Linked DNA regions of Gluconacetobacter diazotrophicus PA1 5. The protein of the gene in region 2 interacts with the protein of the main gene of each other region in a pairwise test. Links are inferred from orthologs where the notes say so. Each region holds a gene or a part of one and is shown on either strand. Other genes may lie near its edges.

Region 1 (8,333 bases), 3.0 Mb from region 2 along the record:
GACGGCGGTGGCACGATGGGTCGTCGCGGGCGCTTCGGCGGCTGCCGGCGGCGGCAGACGCGTGGCGAGCGGCGCGTCCGCGGCATGGCACGCCGTGCCGAGCGCCCCCATGGCAATGAGCGAGATGCCGAGTAGTCCTGACCGTGTCATGGTTTTGGTCCTCTCAGAGCCTGACCGAAAATGTGAGCTGGTGAGCGAGAGCGGCCCGATAGGCCGCGCCCGGCGTGTGTTCCCGAGCACCGGAGCGGAGCGGCCTTGATGGCCGTGAGCACCGGAGCGCAGGAAACGCGCGTCGGATCGCCGCCAGCGCGCATTTTCGGTCAGGCTCTCAGGCCGGGTGGAAGGACAGGGCGACGCCGTTCATGCAGTAGCGCAGGCCCGTAGGCGGCGGGCCGTCGTCGAAAACATGGCCGAGATGGCCGCCGCAGGTGGCGCACAGCACCTCGGTCCGATCCATGCCGAGCGAATGGTCGGCGCGTTCCTGCACGGCATGCGGCAGGGCGCGGTAGAAACTCGGCCAGCCGGTGCCGCTTTCGAATTTGGTGCCGGCGTCGAACGCGGCGGTATCGCACCCGGCGCAGGCGAAGCGGCCAGGTCGATGCTCGCCCAGAAGGGGGCTGGACCACGGCATTTCCGTGCCGGCCCGGCGCAGGACGTCGTATTGCGCGGGCGTCAGCAGGCGGCGCCATTCCGCATCCGAATGCGAGACGGCATAGGGCGGCGCGGCGCGGCCGGGGCGCGCGGCCAGCAGGAACGCGGCCGAGGCAAGGCAGAACTGGCGGCGGGAGGTCATGGAACCGCTCCTTCACGATGACAGGATGTCCGGTTCTTCGGCGTGCCGGGGCCATTGGTTACGAGCGGCGGCGGACTATCTTTTTGCGCAAGCCTGTAACCGTTTGCTGGTGCGGGACGAACGGACCGACATCAGTTCCAGGAGGCCCGCAGATGCCCCGACCTCGCCGCACGCCCGCGCTGGTCATCAGGATCACCCACTGGATCGGCGCGCTGTCGATGCTCGCCATGATCGGCAGCGGGTGGCAGATCTACAATGCCTCGCCCATCCTGCCGTTCACCTTTCCGCCCTGGATGACCCTGGGGGGATGGCTTGCCGGCGGGATCGCCTGGCATTTCGCGGCGATGTGGACGCTGATGGGCGCAGGTGTCATCTACGTGGCGTATGGCGTCGTCTCGGGCCATTTCCGGCGCGACCTGCGACCGCAGGGCGTGCGCGCTATCGGCCGCGACATGGGTCTTGCGCTGCGCTTCCGGCTGTCTCACATGCCCGGTCGGTACAACGCGGTACAGCGGCTGCTCTATACGGGCGTGCTGATCGTGGCCGCCCTGACGGTGGCCTCGGGCCTTTCGATCTGGAAGCCCGTGCAGCTTGGATGGCTGACCTGGCTGTTCGGCGGCTACGACATCGCGCGCCGGGTTCACTTCACGATGATGGCGTTGATCGTCGGGTTCCTGATCGTCCACGTGGTGCTTGCCCTGATCGTGCCGTCGACCCTGTTCGGCATGGTGTTCGGCCGCAGACCAGTGCCGCATGATTCGGAGGCAGCCCGATGAAGCGGCCGGACCTGGATCGCGCGGCCATCGCGCCGGAATTGCGCCGCCTGGAGCGTCGACTGATGCTGAAGGGCATGGTGTCGCTCGGGGGGCTTGCCATGTTGTCGGGCTGCGTGCTGGATGACGAACCTGCGGTCGAACGTGCGCTCGCGCGGGTGATGAACTTTACCGATCGCGCGCAGGCGCTGTTGTTCAGCCGGCATCGCCTGGCGCGCGAGTTCGATGCCTCGCGGATCACGCGTCCTTTCCCGTTCAATGCCTATTACGGGCAGGATGAGGTGCGTACGGTCGATCCGGCGCAATGGCGCCTGGAGGTGTCGGGTCTGGTCACGGACACGCGTCCCTGGTCGCTCGCGCGGTTCCGCGCCTTGCCGCAGAAGCGTCAGATCACGCGTCATATCTGCGTGGAGGGATGGAGCGCGATCGGCTGCTGGTCCGGCGTGCCGCTTTCGGTGTTCCTGCAGCATGTCGGGGCCGATCTGCGGGCGAAATACGTCGATTTTCATTGTTTCGACGATTATTCGACCAGCATCGACATGGCGACGGCCCTGCATCCACAGACCATCATGGTACTGGATTTCGACGATGCCGCGCTGCCGGCGGCCTATGGCGCCCCCATGAAGGTCCGGATCCCGACCAAGCTGGGCTACAAGAATCCGAAATATCTGGCGGCGATCACTGTCACGAACCGCTTTCCCGGCGGCTACTGGGAGGATCAGGGGTATGACTGGTTCGGCGGATCGTAAAATAATTCGCTCTCTGTAACCTTCGGACCCGTACGGGCGAAGAACAAAACAGTGGGACGGAAATGTCCGTCTCCATGCAGATTTTTTCAATCAGGGAGCAAGCTTCATGTCCATTCGTCATCTCATGGTCGCCGCCGCAATATGGTCCAATATCGCCGTCGTCGGTACGGCAGTCGCGCAGGACAGCATGTCGCGCGATGCGATGGCGCATGACGGCATGGCCAGGAATGCCATGTCGCATGACAAAATGGCACCGAATGCCATGTCCCAAGACGCCATGCGGAAACATGCGGACACGACCCGCCACGGCATGGAGAAGAATGCGATGTCCGGAGAGTCGATGAGCCATGACGGCATGATGATGGCGCCGTCGCATGAAAACGGCATGTCCAGGCCCAACTGACAGGCTGGCGCGTTTTCCCGGTTGGCGGGCGGGCGCGGGAGAACCTCGTTTCCTGCACGCTACCGATTCTTTCGAAGTATTTACTCCATCTCGACCGCAGTATAGGGTGAATACCCGGCGGGAAAGGGCTGTCAGGAGAAAAGCTTCCGCACCGCGCGATGAAAAAAAATCGTTCGGCGTCAGTTTTTTTTCTCGATCATCGCCTGCCTCGGGTCGGAGGCAGGCTGCTTATGCCTGGGGATGGAGTGTACTGATGCGACGGATGCTGTTTTCGCTTCTGCTCGTGGCGCCCGTCATGGCGCTGGCGGCGCCGCCGCCCGCTGCGGTGACCACCGATCCGCCCGTCGATCACGCGCATCCGGCGGCGATGACCGCCTTCGTCATCCCGTCGGGGGACGGCGCGCTGAATGCGGTGATGTACAGCGCGGCCGGTGCGCGGTCGCATCCGACCTTGCTGCTGCTCCATGGCTTTCCCGGCAACGAGCAGAATCTGGACCTGGCGCAGGCGGCGCGGCGTGCGGGGTGGAATGTTCTGACGTTCCATTATCGGGGGTCCTGGGACAGTCCCGGCCGCTTTTCCTTTGACCATTGCGTGCAGGATGCCGCCAGCGCGCTGGCGTATCTGCGCCGGCCGCAGGTGATCGCGCAATTCGCCATCGACCCGTCGCGGATAGCCGTCGCCGGGCACAGTCTGGGCGGGATCGTCGCCGCGCGGACCGCTGCGGACGATCCGCGTGTTATCGGCGCCTTCCTGATCGATCCGGCCGATTTTGCCGCGATCGGCCGCGGCTTTTCCGACCCCAAAAAGCGCGAGGCGTTCCTGGTCGGTGAAGTGCGCGGGGACCTGCCGCCGCTGACGGGCACCAGCGCGGACCAGATCATGGCCGAGGTGGCGCATGCCGGTCCGTCGCTGGATCTGGTCGCGACTATGCCGGCGCTGTCCGGGCGGCCCCTGGCGCTGATCGGCACGACGCGCGGGATCGGCTTCATGTCCGCCGCCGCCGCCCGGGCCGCGCGGCAGGATGGTGCGACACATCTGGAAGCCCGGACGCTGGATACCGACCACAGCTTTTCCGATGCGCGGATTGCCCTGGCCGGCCTGCTGGTGACATGGTTGGGGCAGTTCCAGAAATGACATCCAGGGGCGCTGTGTCGGGTACCGAAGTCTTCTCGCGTTTTCGTCTTCCGAAAAAAACGGGACCTGTCGCGGCGCTGGCCGCAACGCTGGCGGTCTGCGCGCCCGGCCTGTCGCGGGCCGCGCCCGACAGCGCCGCCGGTCTGGTGGCGGACATGCATGCCGGGCGGCTGGCGCCCGATGACCTGGTGCGCCGCTACAGCGCGCGTATCGCGCAGGTCGATGCGGGGCCCGGCGGGCTGCATGCGATCCTGGCGTTGAACCCCGATGCGGCGCAGCAGGCCGCCGCGCTGGCGCGGATGCGGCGGGTGCCGGGGCCGCTTTACGGCCTGCCGATCGTGGTGAAGGACAATATCGAAACGCGGGACGACCTGCCGACCACGGCGGGGTCGCTGGCGCTGGCGGGCAATGTCTCGCATCGCGATGCGCCGGTGATTGCGCTGCTGCGCGCGGCGGGGGCGATCGTGCTGGGCAAGGCCAATCTGTCGGAATGGGCCAATTTCCGCTCGGCCCACGCCAGCAGCGGATGGAGTGCGGTGGGGGGCCTGACGCACAATCCCCATGACCGGGCGCGGACCGCATGCGGGTCCAGCGCGGGCAGCGCCGTCGCGGTGGCGGCCGGGCTGGCCCCTGCCGCGATCGGCACGGAAACCGACGGGTCCATCACATGCCCGGCCTCGGTCAACGGGATCGTGGGGCTGAAGCCCACCGTCGGGCTGGTGTCGCGCAGCGGGATCGTGCCGATTTCCGCCAGCCAGGACACGGCGGGGCCGCTGACGCGCACGGTGCGCGACGCCGCCCTGCTGCTGGGCGTCATCGCGGGATCGGACCCGGACGATCCGGCGACGGCGGCGGCCGACCGGCATCATGCGGACTATCTGGCCGGCCTGCGGCCCGACGCGCTGCGGGGCCGGCGCATCGGGGTGATACGCTTCGCCCAGGGCGGCAATCCGGACGTGCGGGTGCTGTTCGAGGCGGCGCTGGCGCGGCTGCGCGACGGGGGCGCGATCCTGGTCGATATTCCCGCCTTCGATTCCTCCGCGATCGACGGGCCGGAACTGACCGTCCTGCTGTCCGAATTTCGCGCCGGGCTGAACGCCTATCTGGCCCATACCCCGGCGGCGGTGACGGTGCGTGACCTGCCGGCGCTGATCGCGTTCAACCGCGCGCATGCCGATCGGGAAATGCCCTGGTTCGGGCAGGATCTGTTCGAACGGGCGCAGGACGCGCCGGCATTGTCCGACCCCGCCTATACGACCGCGCGCGACACGGCGCGGCGGCTGGCGGGGGCGCAGGGGATCGATGCGATGCTGGCGCATGATCATCTGGACGCGCTGGTCGCGCCCACGATCGGGCCGGCCTGGATGACCGACCCGGTGCTGGGCGACCGCCCCGGGGATGGGACGGGGGCCGGGTCGCTGGCGGCGGTCGCGGGCTATCCGCACCTCAGCGTGCCGATGGGGCAGGTGCGGGGGCTGCCGGTCGGACTGTCCTTCATCGGTCCCGCGTGGTCCGAGGCCACGCTGCTGGCCCTGGGCTACGGGTTCGAACAGGCTTCGGCCCCGGTGCAGGCCACGGCACAGGCCGGCGACCGGTGATCCGGGCGGCCCGTCCGGTCACGATTCGGCGGGTAGGTCCTCGACATCGATGCACCAGCCGGCCTTGGATGCGGTGAAGATCTGCCGGCGCGGCGTCAGGCCCGGGTCGCAATCCAGCGTGCCGGCCGGAACGATCATCAGCCGTCCGTTGCGGGTCGCATGCGGGACCGGCGTGCCGCAGACGCGGCAGGTCGCGGTGGCGAAGCTGGCGGCCGTCGGCAGGTCCCAGCGCGCGACGCCGTCCGGCTGCCCCGTGGTCGCGTGCCCGCCCGTGGTCGAATGCCCGGAGGTCCAGGTCAGGTCGGCGGGCCGGGCGATCAGGTTGGCGGCGAAGGACGACCCCGTCGTCTTGCGGCAGCGGCCGCAATGGCACAGCACGAAATCCAGCGGCGCCCCGTCGATGCGATAGGTCACGGCGCCGCACAGGCAACTGCCGTTCAGCGTGGGTGGGTTTTCCGTCATGAGGCCCGTTCCCCTTGTCGCTCCCTACTGGATCGTGACGTGGAAGGTGGTGGTCCAGGCGCGGCCGCGCGGGAAGATGACCTGGATCGTGGCCTCGTCCGGGCCGATGGCGCCGGGGGCGGGGGTATAGACGGCCTGGACGCCCGGTCGGGGTTCGGTGTTGCAGGCCCGGCGCTGGTTGCCGGCCGGATAGTCGGAATAGAACGACCCCTGCGCAATGCTGACGGTGCCGTGGGCGGGCGGCGACAGCAGCCGCACGGTGGGATAGCCGGCGAGCGAACAATCCGGATTCAGCGAGAACCAGTTGCCCAGCAGGCCGGGGTGCCCGGCCGCGACCGTGAAGTCGCGGACATAGTGGGCATTGTTGGCCAGACCATGAGAGCGGGCGCCGTCCTGTTCGCTACCTGTATCCGCGCAGCCGGCGAGCAGGACGCACCCTGCGAGGAGAATGGGCAGGGCAGGCTTCATTCCGGATCTCCATCTCTGCTGCATCGGCAGACCGTGCCACGGACCGGCGGCGAGGTCAGCGGGGTAAGCGCGATTTTAAGATTATGCCTTTCCGCGCCGTATCAGTTCGTACAGGGCGACGGCGGCGGCGTTGGAGACGTTCAGGCTTTCCATGTCGCCGGGCATCGCCAGTCCGGCGATTTCGTCGCAATGCTCGCGGGTCAGGCGGCGCAACCCGTCGCCCTCGGCCCCCAGGACCAGCGCCACACGCCGCTGGCCGAAACTGGTGCCGTCCAGTATTCCGCCGCCGGCATCCAGCCCCACGACCCAGAAATCCAGGCTCTTCAGCGCGTCCAGCGTGCGGGCCAGGTTCACCACCGCACCCAGCGGCACGATTTCCAGCGCCCCCGACGCGGCCTTGGCCAGGGCACCGGTCTCGTCCGGCGCGTTGCGTTCCATCACCACCACGGCGGCGGCGCCGAAGGCGGCGGCGGAGCGCAGGATGGCGCCGACATTGCGCGGATCGGTCACCTGGTCCAGCAGCAGAAGGGGGCCGGGCCGCCCGGTCACGTCCTCGATCGCCAGCGACGGCAGCGCATCGGCCAGGACCGCGATTCCCTGGTGAACGGCGTCGCGCCCGCACAGCGATTCCAGCCGGGCGCGATCGGTGCGGTGGGGCTGCATCGGCAGGGGAGCATTCAGGCGCTCGCGCAGCGCGGCCTCGCCGTCCTCGGTCGCCAGGATCTGGCGGATGCGGCGTTCCGGGTTGCCCAGCGCCGCCAGCGCGGGATGCAGCCCGTACAGCCAGTAGGTGCCACGCGGGGGGCCGCCGCGTGCCGCGCCGCCGCCGCGCCGCCCCTGGCGGCCCGGGGCCGCGCCCGGGGATGTACCCGAGGCCGGGGGCGAAGCCCGGGTCGTGGGGGCCTTCTTGTTTCCGCCCGACCGGGCGAACGCGGGGTGGATCGTGCGTCGGGACAACGCGGGGGGCGGGTGCGCATGGCCCCGATATAGGCCGAACCACCGCCCCCGTCACGCCGTTGCGACACGATATGGAGACAGGGCATTGACATGCCCCGCGGATAGCCTTAACCACCCTTCCCACACGGAGGGGTGCCCGAGTGGCTAAAGGGGGCGGACTGTAAATCCGCTGGCGTGCGCCTACGTTGGTTCGAATCCAACCCCCTCCACCATCTCAATTAAAAACACGCTGTAAAATCAGAATATTAGGCTAGAGGTCGGAAATTTACCCCTCTTGCTACCCCTCTTAGAAACGGGGCTTGCCAGGGACGGCCACGGACGCCTGCGGACAATCGTCAGGCTGCGACCTTTCCCAGGCACCGATAGACGGACGTCCGCCCGATCCCCAGCCGCTTGGCGATCTCGGTGGGGCTGACCCCCTCCGCTGCCAGCTTCTGGACCTCTTCGGCCTGTGCCCGCGCGGTGGGTTTCCGCCCCAGATAGCGCCCTTCCGCCTTGGCCTTGGCGATCCCTTCCCGTTGCCGCTCCAGCATCAGGTCACGCTCGAACTCGGCGACCGCCGCGAGCATCGACAGCATCAGCTTGCTGGTCGGGCTGCTGGTATCCAGCGTCTGGCCGCCCATCGACAGAATGACCAGTTCGCACCCCTTGGCCTTGATGCGCTCCACGAACGCCAGCAGGTCGGCCGTTGATCGCGCCAGGCGGTCCGGCTTGCACACCACCAGCGCGTCACCCCGGCGCAGATAGTCGATGGCCGCTTCCAGTTCCGGCCTGACGGTGAGGGTGCCCGACACCTGCTCCGAGAACAGCCAGTCGCAACCGAATGCTTCAAGGTCCCTCCGCTGGGCGGCCAGCCCTGCCTCCTGATCCGTCGTGCTGGTTCGCGCGTATCCGATCCGCATGGGTTGTTCCTTCGGCGATCTGTTCCAAAACATCAAACGGTATTTTATTGGAACACAAATCTGTTCCGCTTCGAATGTTCCGCTGGGGCAAGC
Region 2 (8,367 bases):
CGCAACAGGGACTGGCAGAAGGCATGGATGGTGCCGATCCGCATTCCGCCCGGCAAGTCCAGCACGCGGGCGAACATTCGCGTGCCGCGCGGCGTGTCGCCTCGCACGGCGGGACCGACAGGAAGGCCAGTTCCCGGTCCAGGGACGCGTCGGGCAGCGTTACCCAACTCCCCAGCCGGCTTCTGCAGGCGGATCGCCATTTCCGCCGCCGCCGCCTTGGTGAAGGTCAGGCACTGGATTGCGCGCCGGGTCCGCCCCCGCAAGCAGGTCCCCCGCCCCGTCCCCCCTCGCGTGGGCGCGGGGCGCGGCAGCATCAGCCGCAGCAGCCGGTCGATCAGCAGCTTGGTCTTGCCGCTGCCCGCCGAGGCCGAGACGAAGACCGACGCCCCCGGGTCCGAGGCCTCGCCCTGCCTGGCGTTGGCCAGGCCGATCGCATCCAGCGGGTTCATGATCCGGCCTCGTCGCGCGCGGCACTCCATTCCGCGACCCGGGCTAGGCGGGCGTAATCGGCGAAGCGCGGCCCTTCCTCCGGGTGGGGGTGCGACAGGTAGGGCTGGGCGGGATCGTCATACATCGCGATCAGCCCGCGCAGATTGTCCCAGGACGCGGCGATCAGGTCGTCCAGTTCCTGGCCGGTCGCCACCGGCAGGTCCTCGCCGGCTTCCGGGCCGCCGGTCAGCCGCCAGTAGAGCAGTTCCCGCGCCCGCCCGGCCAGTTCGGCCCCGAAGGCGCCGCGTTCGGCCATCGCGGCCTCCAGCACCAGTTGCGAGGACCAGCCGGCGAAGACGCTCTTGCGGCGCGGCAGGGTGCCGGTCTTGTAGTCGATCAGGGTCAGGCCCCCGTCCCCGTTGCGGTCGATCCGGTCCGCGCGGCCGCGCAGGACGAACGGGCCGCCGGGCAGGCCGGACAGTTCCACCGTTCCCGACCGTTCGGTCCGGGTCACGACGGCACCGGCCTGGCCCGAGGCACGGGCGGCCTCGGCCTGGACCACCCAGGCCGCGATCCGCGCCAGGCGCGGCGCCCACCAGGCGGCCAGCGCCGGACGCAGGCGGGCGGCCGCCAGTTCCTCGGCGAAGGTCGCGCGCAACCCGGCCTCGCCCGCCGCCGATCGCCTCTCGACCGGCTGGCGGAACCAGCGGTCCAGCGCCGCATGGACGATCGTGCCGTAGTCGGCGGCGTCCGCCGGTTCCTCGATCTCCTTCAGCCGGCGCAGGCCCAGGATATGGCGCGCATGGATGGCATAGGGGTCGCGCATCCAGGTTTCGATCTCGGTGATGGTCAGGGCGCGCGGCCGGGCGGCCAGGGGCGGGCGGGGCCGTGGCGGGGCGACCGGGCGGGGCGCATCCACCGGCCGGTCCAGCCGCGACAGCCAGGACAGGGCCGGGTGCGCGGCCAGCGCCTGGTCCCGTCCCGCCAGGAAGGCATCCAGCCGCACCAGCCAGCGCGCGGGCACGGTGGGCGCGCCGTCGCGCCGGCCGGGGACCGACAGCACGACCCGCGGGGCGGCGCAGGCGCAGGCGACGAAATCATGCGCCGCCTGCCCGATCGCGCGTTCCGGCGAGGGCAGACCCACGCGGGCACGCATCGGACGGCTCATCCACGGGCCGGGATCGGTCGCGGGGGGCCATACGGTTTCGACCAGCGCACCCAGCACCATCGTCTCGACAGCCTGCAGCCGGGCTTCCATCAGGCCCCAGATGAAGATGCGCGGATGCAGCGCCGTGGCGTCCCGTCCGCGCAGGCCGCGCCGCGAACGCACGGTCTGGCCAGCCATCGAGGCCGCCAGCAGGCCATCCAGGATCGTCGCCCCCTGCGCCGGCAGCACGTCGCAGAACGCGATCAGCGCGGCCAGGTGCTGGCCCAGCGCGTTGCCGTCCTCGCCCGCCCACAGGCGGTCCGCCCCGGCCCGGTCGTCGGTGGTGGCCAGTGCCTCGGCGGCTTCGACCAGGCCGGCCAGCAGGTCGGCGACCGGCCCCGGGGCCGGCGCCGCGACCAGGGTCAGCAGCGGCGCCAGGCATCGTTCTACCCGGTCGACGAACCCGGCCAGGTCCTCGGGCGCGTCGGGCCGGTCGGCCAGTGCGCCATGCGCGTCGTCGCGCGCCACGGCCAGGCGATCGCGCAGCCCGTCGATTCCGGGCCGAGGCGCCGGTCCGCGCAGCAGCGCGCGTTCCAGCAGGCGGGCCGAGGCACGGCAGGCCCCGGGCGACAGGCCGCAGGCCGCCAGCGGATGTTTCAGCAGCGACAGCAGGGCGACGGGCGACAATCCGCCGGTCGCGGCCTGCACCACCAGGCGCAGGAAGATCGCGGGCGGGGTGGCCCCCAGCGGTTCGCCGGCGCTGTCGTCCGCCACCACGCCCCAGCGCGCCAGTTCCACCGCGACCCGGCCGGCCAGGCCCCGGTCGGGCGTCACCAGGGCGGCGCGATGCCCCGGTTCCGCGATCGCCTGGCGCAGCAGCAGCGCGATGGCCGCCGCTTCCTCCTGCTGGTCGGCGGCGCGCAGGACCGACAGTCCGTCCATCGCGACCGGCGTGGTGTCCCGCAGCCATTCGCCCAATGCCGCCGCCGGCAGCAGGGCACGGGCCAGTACCGCGCCCCGGTCCACCGGGCAGGCGGCACCCGCGTCACCCGAACCTGCGTCACCGGACGGATCGCCCCATTGCGCCAGGTCGGCGCGGTTCCGGCCCACGCCCGCCAACAGCCGGGCGATGCCGGCCTGCGGGTGGCCGTCCGGCAGAGCGGTCCACGTCGCCTCGTCCAGCGAGAGATCGACACCGGGCAGCACCAGCCGCCCGCCCGGCATAGCCAGCACCGCGTCCAGCACGGCCAGGACCGACGGCATGGCGTCGGTGAAGCCCACGGCCCACAGCCGCTCGCCGCCCGGCAGGGGAGAGGCGTGCCACCGCCGGGCCTGGGCGTGCAGCAGGGCGACCTGCCGGGCGGCGGGATTCATGACCCCCTCCTCGGCCAGCCAGGCGGGCCAGATCCCGGTCACGATCGACAGGAAACGCAGGGTCAGGTGCCAATGTTCGGCGAAATCGCCCTCGGCCGCCGCCGGCAGGCGCTCCGCCAGATCGCATTCCGCCCATTCGGCATCGTCCATCAGGTCCGCCAGGGCCTGGGCCAGCGGCCAGGCCTGGTCGATGGTGCGGACATCGCCGAAGGCATCGCCGGCCTGCAGGATCAGACGCGTCAACGTCGCCAGCCGGCGCAGCGGTTCGACGGCGGGCGGCAGGTCCAGCGCCTCCTGCCCCGACAGGGCCAGGGCGGATTCGTCCAGGCTGCCGATGGGGGCGATGCGCGGCAGCAGCATGGGCCGGCCATCGGCATGGCGCAGGAAGGCCTCGGTCAAGGCGCGGGCGGCGCGGCGGCTGGGCAGCAGAATCAGCCCGTCGCCGCTGCGCTGCGGATCGTCCGCGATTTCGGCCATCCACCGGGTCGCGACCGCGTCCAGGAAAGGCACATGCGGCGGGATGGTGACGACATCGCTCATACGACGACGTCCTGGTCCGTTCCGTAGGGATCGCGTGCCATCCGCAGGGCGCGCGTCGCGGCGGGCAGGTCCTCGGGCCGCGACAGGTGGCACCAGACGGAATCATGCACGATGCCGTACAGCCGTCCGCGCGCGATCGCCGCGTCCCACAGCAGGTTCAGGCTGAACGCCCCGGACGGGGCCGCGGCGAACAGCGCCGGGCCGGCGATCTGCACGCCGGTGAAGACATAGGGCGTCACCGCCCCCGATGCCGGACGATGCAACAGGCCGCCGGACTCCAGCACGAAATCGCCCCGCCCGACCTCGCCCACCGCCAGGCTGGTCCGTGCCAGCAGCAACAGTGCATCCATGCGCGCGGGATCGAACGCATCCGCCAGCCGGCGCAGGGCGGGAACCGGACCGTTCAGCCAGATCGAATCGCCGTTCAGCAGGAAGAACGGGCCGTCCCCCAGCGCGCCGTCGCGCAGGGCCGCGCCGGCGCTGCCGCCGGTTTCAATCAGCGCATCCTCGCGCCGGAGGGTGACGCGCGGTCCCTGCCCGGTTCCGGCGCGCGCCTGCATGGACTCCGCTACCCGGTCGGCCTGCCAGCAGGCATTCACCACCGCCTCGGCCACGCCGGCCGCCTCCAGCCGGTCCAGCACATGGTCCAGGACGCTGCGCCCGTCCACCGTCAGCAGAGGCTTGGCCGTCCGGTCGGTCAGCGGGCGCATCCGCCCGCCCAGCCCGGCGGCGAACATCATGGCCCGGGCCGGCATCGGAATGCTCATGGCGCCGGCACCGGCCGGTCGGCCCAGCCCGTGAGGCACGCGCGGCGCGCGCCGTCCTCCAGCACCTCCAGGTCGATCCGCAGGGCGTCGGCGGGCGCCAGCGCGCCCAGCCGGTCGGGCCATTCGACCAGCACGATCCCCTCGCACGCATCGTCCCAGCCCAGTTCGTGCACGGCGTCGGGCCCGGACAGGCGCCACAGGTCGAAATGCGCGATCGGGCCCCGTGGCGTGTCATAGACCTGGACCAGCGTGTAGGAGGGGCTGGGCACCTCCATGTCCGGATCCGCGCAGGCGGCGCGCAGGAAGGCGCGGGAAAACACGCTCTTGCCCGCGCCCAGCACGCCGGACAGCAGGATCGCGTCGCCCGGTGTCGCGACGGACGCGATACGCCGCGCCAGGTCCTCGGTCGCCTCCTGTGTGGGCAGCATGACGGATTGGGCTTCCATGCCCGCATTGTGCCCGCCGGCCCGGCGGGCGCACAAGACCTCGTTCCGCGCAGACGGCGACTTGCACTCCGCCCGGCGAGGCCGCACAACCCATGCCATTCATCGCAGCAGCGTGGAAAGACGGATCTGGACCCATGACGGACGCCCCTACCCTGACGACGGATGTCGCCATCATCGGCGCCGGCCCCGCCGGCCTGTTCGCCGCGTTCGAATGCGGCATGCTGAAGCTGGACAGCCTGCTGATCGACGCGCTGGACTGCGTGGGGGGGCAATGCGCCGCGCTGTATCCGGAAAAGCCGATCTATGACATCCCGGGCCATCCCGCGATCGCCGGCGCCGCGCTGATCGAGGGACTGGAACAGCAGATCGCGCCGTTCGACGTACCGCGCCTGCTGGGCCGGCGGGTGGAGCGGCTGAGCGGCCATCGCGGCGCCTTCACGCTAGGCACCGACCGGGGCGAGACGATTCACGCCCGCGCCGTCATCATCGCCGCCGGGGCCGGCGCCTTCGGGCCCAACCGGCCGCCGCTGGCCGGGCTGGACGGGTTCGAGGCCACGGGGGCGGTGCAGTATTACGTCCGCCGCCGCGCGGATTTCGCGGGCACGCGCATCGTGATCGCGGGCGGTGGCGATTCCGCCATAGACTGGGCCCTGGCGCTGAAGGACGAGGCCGAGAAGATCTGGCTGGTCCATCGCCGCGACCGCTTTCGCGCCGCCCCCGAAAGCCTGCGCCAGCTGGACGAGGCCGTGGCCGCCGGCCGGATCGAGAAGATCGTGCCCTATCAGCTTCATGGCCTGCGCGGCACGGACGGCGCGCTGGAAGGGGTCGAGGTCGCGACGCTGGACGGCGACACCCGCATCCTGCCCGCCGACCGCCTGCTGCCGTTCTTCGGCCTGTCCACCGACCTGGGCCCCATCGCGCACTGGGGGATGGATTCGATCCGCAGCACGATCCCCGTCGTGCCTTCGAGCTGCGAAACCACCCTGCCCGGGGTGTTCGCGGTCGGCGACGTCGCGGCCTATCCCGGCAAGCTGAAGCTGATCCTGCAAGGCTTCAGCGAGGGCGCGATGGCGGCCCATGCCATCCACCCGATCGTGCGCCCCGACACGGCGCTGCATTTCGAATATTCCACCAGCAAGGGCGTACCCGATCGGATCTAGCATCGTTCCTGTCTCTGTTACGCCACACTGTTGCTGTCGGGTGAATTTGTTATATCATCGCTGACCCCCATCCGGAGTCCGCGATGCGTTCCAGCCCGCGCCAGACGATGCCGTACCGGCGGTCCTGCCCGCCATGCTGACCGCGGACCCGATGCCCGCCGCCCCTTCGGCCTGGACGGGGGGCATCCTGACGATCGATCTGGACGCGGTCGCCGCCAATTACCGCATCCTGCGCGACCGGGTCGGTCCCCGCACGATATGCGGCGCGGCGGTCAAGGCCGATGCGTACGGGCTGGGCGCGGCCCGCATCGTGCCCGTCCTGGCGGAAGCCGGGTGCCATACCTTCTTCGTCGCGCACCTGGCCGAGGGGGCTGCCATCCGGCCCCTGCTGGGCACGGATGCCACGATTTTCGTCCTGAACGGCGCCATGCCGGGCACCGAAGCCGCGTTGCACGAACACGGACTGGTGCCGGTGCTGAACAGCCTGGAACAGATCGCGCGCTGGCGCGACCTGGCCCGGCAGGCCGGCAGGGACCTGCCTGCCGCGCTGCAGGTCGATAGCGGCATGTCACGCTTCGGCCTGTCGGACGCGGATGTGGATGCCCTGGCGGCGCGGGACGGTTCCCTGGCCGGGATCACGCCGCTGCTGGTCATGAGCCACCTGGCCTGCGCCGACGAACCCGCCCACCCCGCCAACCACGCGCAGCGCGCGGCCTTCCTGCGCCTGCGGGCCAGGCTGCCGGCGGCGCCCGCCAGCCTGGCCGCGTCGTCCGGCCTGTTCATGGGCAGCGACTGGCATTTCGACATGGTGCGCCCGGGCGCCGCGCTGTACGGCATCAATCCCACGCCGGGCTGGCCGAATCCGATGCAGCCGGTGGTCCGCCTGCAGGCGCGCATCGTGCAGACGCGCTGGATCGGCCCCGGGACGGCAGTCGGATACGGCGCAGCCTTCATCGCCGACCGGCCCAGCCGGATCGCGACGCTGGCGGTGGGGTACGGCGACGGATTTCCCCGCGCCGCGGGCGGCCACGGCCATGCGGTCCTGCCCGAACGGCCGGCGGCGAAGCTGCCGATCATCGGCCGGATTTCCATGGATTGCCTGGCGGTGGACGTAACCGACATCAGCGACGCCCCCCTGGACGCCGGCACGGCGCTGGACCTGATCGGTCCGCATCATTCCATCGATTCCGCCGCCGCTGCCGCCGGAACCATCGGCTACGAACTGCTGACGGGGCTGGGCGCACGGTATCATCGTCTCTATCGCGACGACCGGTCGCGGAAAGGATGCAACGGGTGAAGGTCATCGTTCTGGGGGCCGGGGTCATCGGTGTCACCTCGGCCTGGTATCTGGCGAAACTGGGCCATGAGGTCGAAGTGGTCGACCGGCAGCCCGCGGCGGCGATGGAAACCTCCTTCGCCAATGCCGGCCAGGTCTCACCCGGCTATTCCACGCCCTGGGCCATGCCCGGCCTGCCGCGCAAGGCGCTGGGCTGGATGCTGCAGAAGCACAGCCCGCTGGTCATCCGCGCGCGCATCGATTTCGCGATGTTCCGCTGGATGACGCAATTGCTGACGAACTGCACCGAGCACGCCTACGACGTCAACAAGGCGCGGATGCTGCGGATCGCGGAATACAGCCGCGACTGCCTGACGGCGCTGCGCGAGGAAACCGGCATCACCTATGACGACCGCCAGCGCGGCCTGATCCAGCTTTTCCGCACCGACGCGCAGCTGGAGCACGCGCATGAGGACATGCGCCTGCTGGCCGAAAGCGAGGTACCGCACGAACTGCTGGACGTGGCGGCCATCGTCAGGCGCGAACCCGGCCTGGCCCACGCGCAGCATCTGCTGAAGGGGGGGCTGTTCCTGCCGGGCGATGAATCGGGCGACGCGCATATGTTCACCCAGCGCCTGGCGCAGAAGGCCGAAGAACTGGGCGTCACCTTCCACTACGAGACGGGCATCGAGGGGCTGGATGCCAGCGCGTCCGAGATCCTGGGCGTCCGCACGTCCACCGGCCGGATGACGGGCGATGCATACGTCGTGGCGCTGGGCAGCTATTCGCCGCTGCTGCTGCGGCCGATGGGAATCCGGTTGCCGGTCTATCCGGTCAAGGGCTATTCCCTGACCGTGCCCCTGACCGACCCGGATCGGGCCCCCGTCTCGACCGTGAATGACGAGACGTACAAGGTCGCCATGACCCGGCTGGGCGACCGTATCCGCATCGGCGGCACCGCGGAACTGACGGGATACGATCTGCGGCTGAGCCCCGACCGGCGCGAAACGCTGGAACTCTCCTTTTCGGACCTGTTCGGCGGCGGCGACCTGGGCCGCGCCACCTACTGGACCGGCTTGCGCCCCAATACGCCGGACGGCACCCCGGTGGTCGGCCCGTCGGGACGCTTCCGCAATCTGTGGCTGAATACGGGCCACGGCACCCTGGGCTGGACCATGGCCTGCGGGTCCGGACACATGCTGGCCGACCTGATCGCCGGCCGGCGGCC

The links.
Region 1: the proteins of tsaE (region 2) and GDI_RS17100 interact in binary tests that used the Escherichia coli proteins (3 or more experiments, as listed by UniProt). The link is inferred for Gluconacetobacter diazotrophicus PA1 5 from one-to-one orthologs.

What each region holds. Positions count from the first base shown.
Region 1 is NC_010125.1:3,694,855-3,703,187, reverse strand. The notes cover bases 5,401-8,310. They hold GDI_RS17100 (TrmH family RNA methyltransferase), read right to left. Parts: upstream 7,339-8,310; coding sequence 6,463-7,338; downstream 5,401-6,462. Other genes in these bases: GDI_RS17090 (recombinase family protein), read right to left, coding at 7,674-8,240; GDI_RS17105 (Ig-like domain-containing protein), read right to left, coding at 5,938-6,381; GDI_RS17110 (GFA family protein), read right to left, coding at 5,470-5,913; GDI_RS17115 (amidase), read left to right, coding at 5,401-5,451. Also shown: peptide-methionine (S)-S-oxide reductase MsrA, read right to left, coding at 1-150; peptide-methionine (R)-S-oxide reductase MsrB, read right to left, coding at 329-793; GDI_RS17135 (cytochrome b/b6 domain-containing protein), read left to right, coding at 946-1,569; GDI_RS17130 (molybdopterin-dependent oxidoreductase), read left to right, coding at 1,566-2,315; GDI_RS17125 (pentapeptide MXKDX repeat protein), read left to right, coding at 2,422-2,718; GDI_RS17120 (alpha/beta hydrolase family protein), read left to right, coding at 2,972-3,853; more of GDI_RS17115, read left to right, coding at 3,850-5,400. UniProt on the Escherichia coli protein: Specifically methylates the ribose of guanosine 2251 in 23S rRNA.
Region 2 is NC_010125.1:720,560-728,926, reverse strand. The notes cover bases 2,970-5,913. They hold tsaE (tRNA (adenosine(37)-N6)-threonylcarbamoyltransferase complex ATPase subunit type 1 TsaE), read right to left. Parts: upstream 4,686-5,913; coding sequence 4,254-4,685; downstream 2,970-4,253. Other genes in these bases: GDI_RS03385 (NAD(P)/FAD-dependent oxidoreductase), read left to right, coding at 4,838-5,863; GDI_RS03395 (nucleotidyltransferase family protein), read right to left, coding at 3,487-4,257; addB (double-strand break repair protein AddB), read right to left, coding at 2,970-3,490. Outside these bases: double-strand break repair helicase AddA, read right to left, coding at 1-449; more of addB, read right to left, coding at 446-2,969; alr (alanine racemase), read left to right, coding at 5,997-7,160; GDI_RS03375 (D-amino acid dehydrogenase), read left to right, coding at 7,157-8,367. UniProt on the Escherichia coli protein: Required for the formation of a threonylcarbamoyl group on adenosine at position 37 (t(6)A37) in tRNAs that read codons beginning with adenine.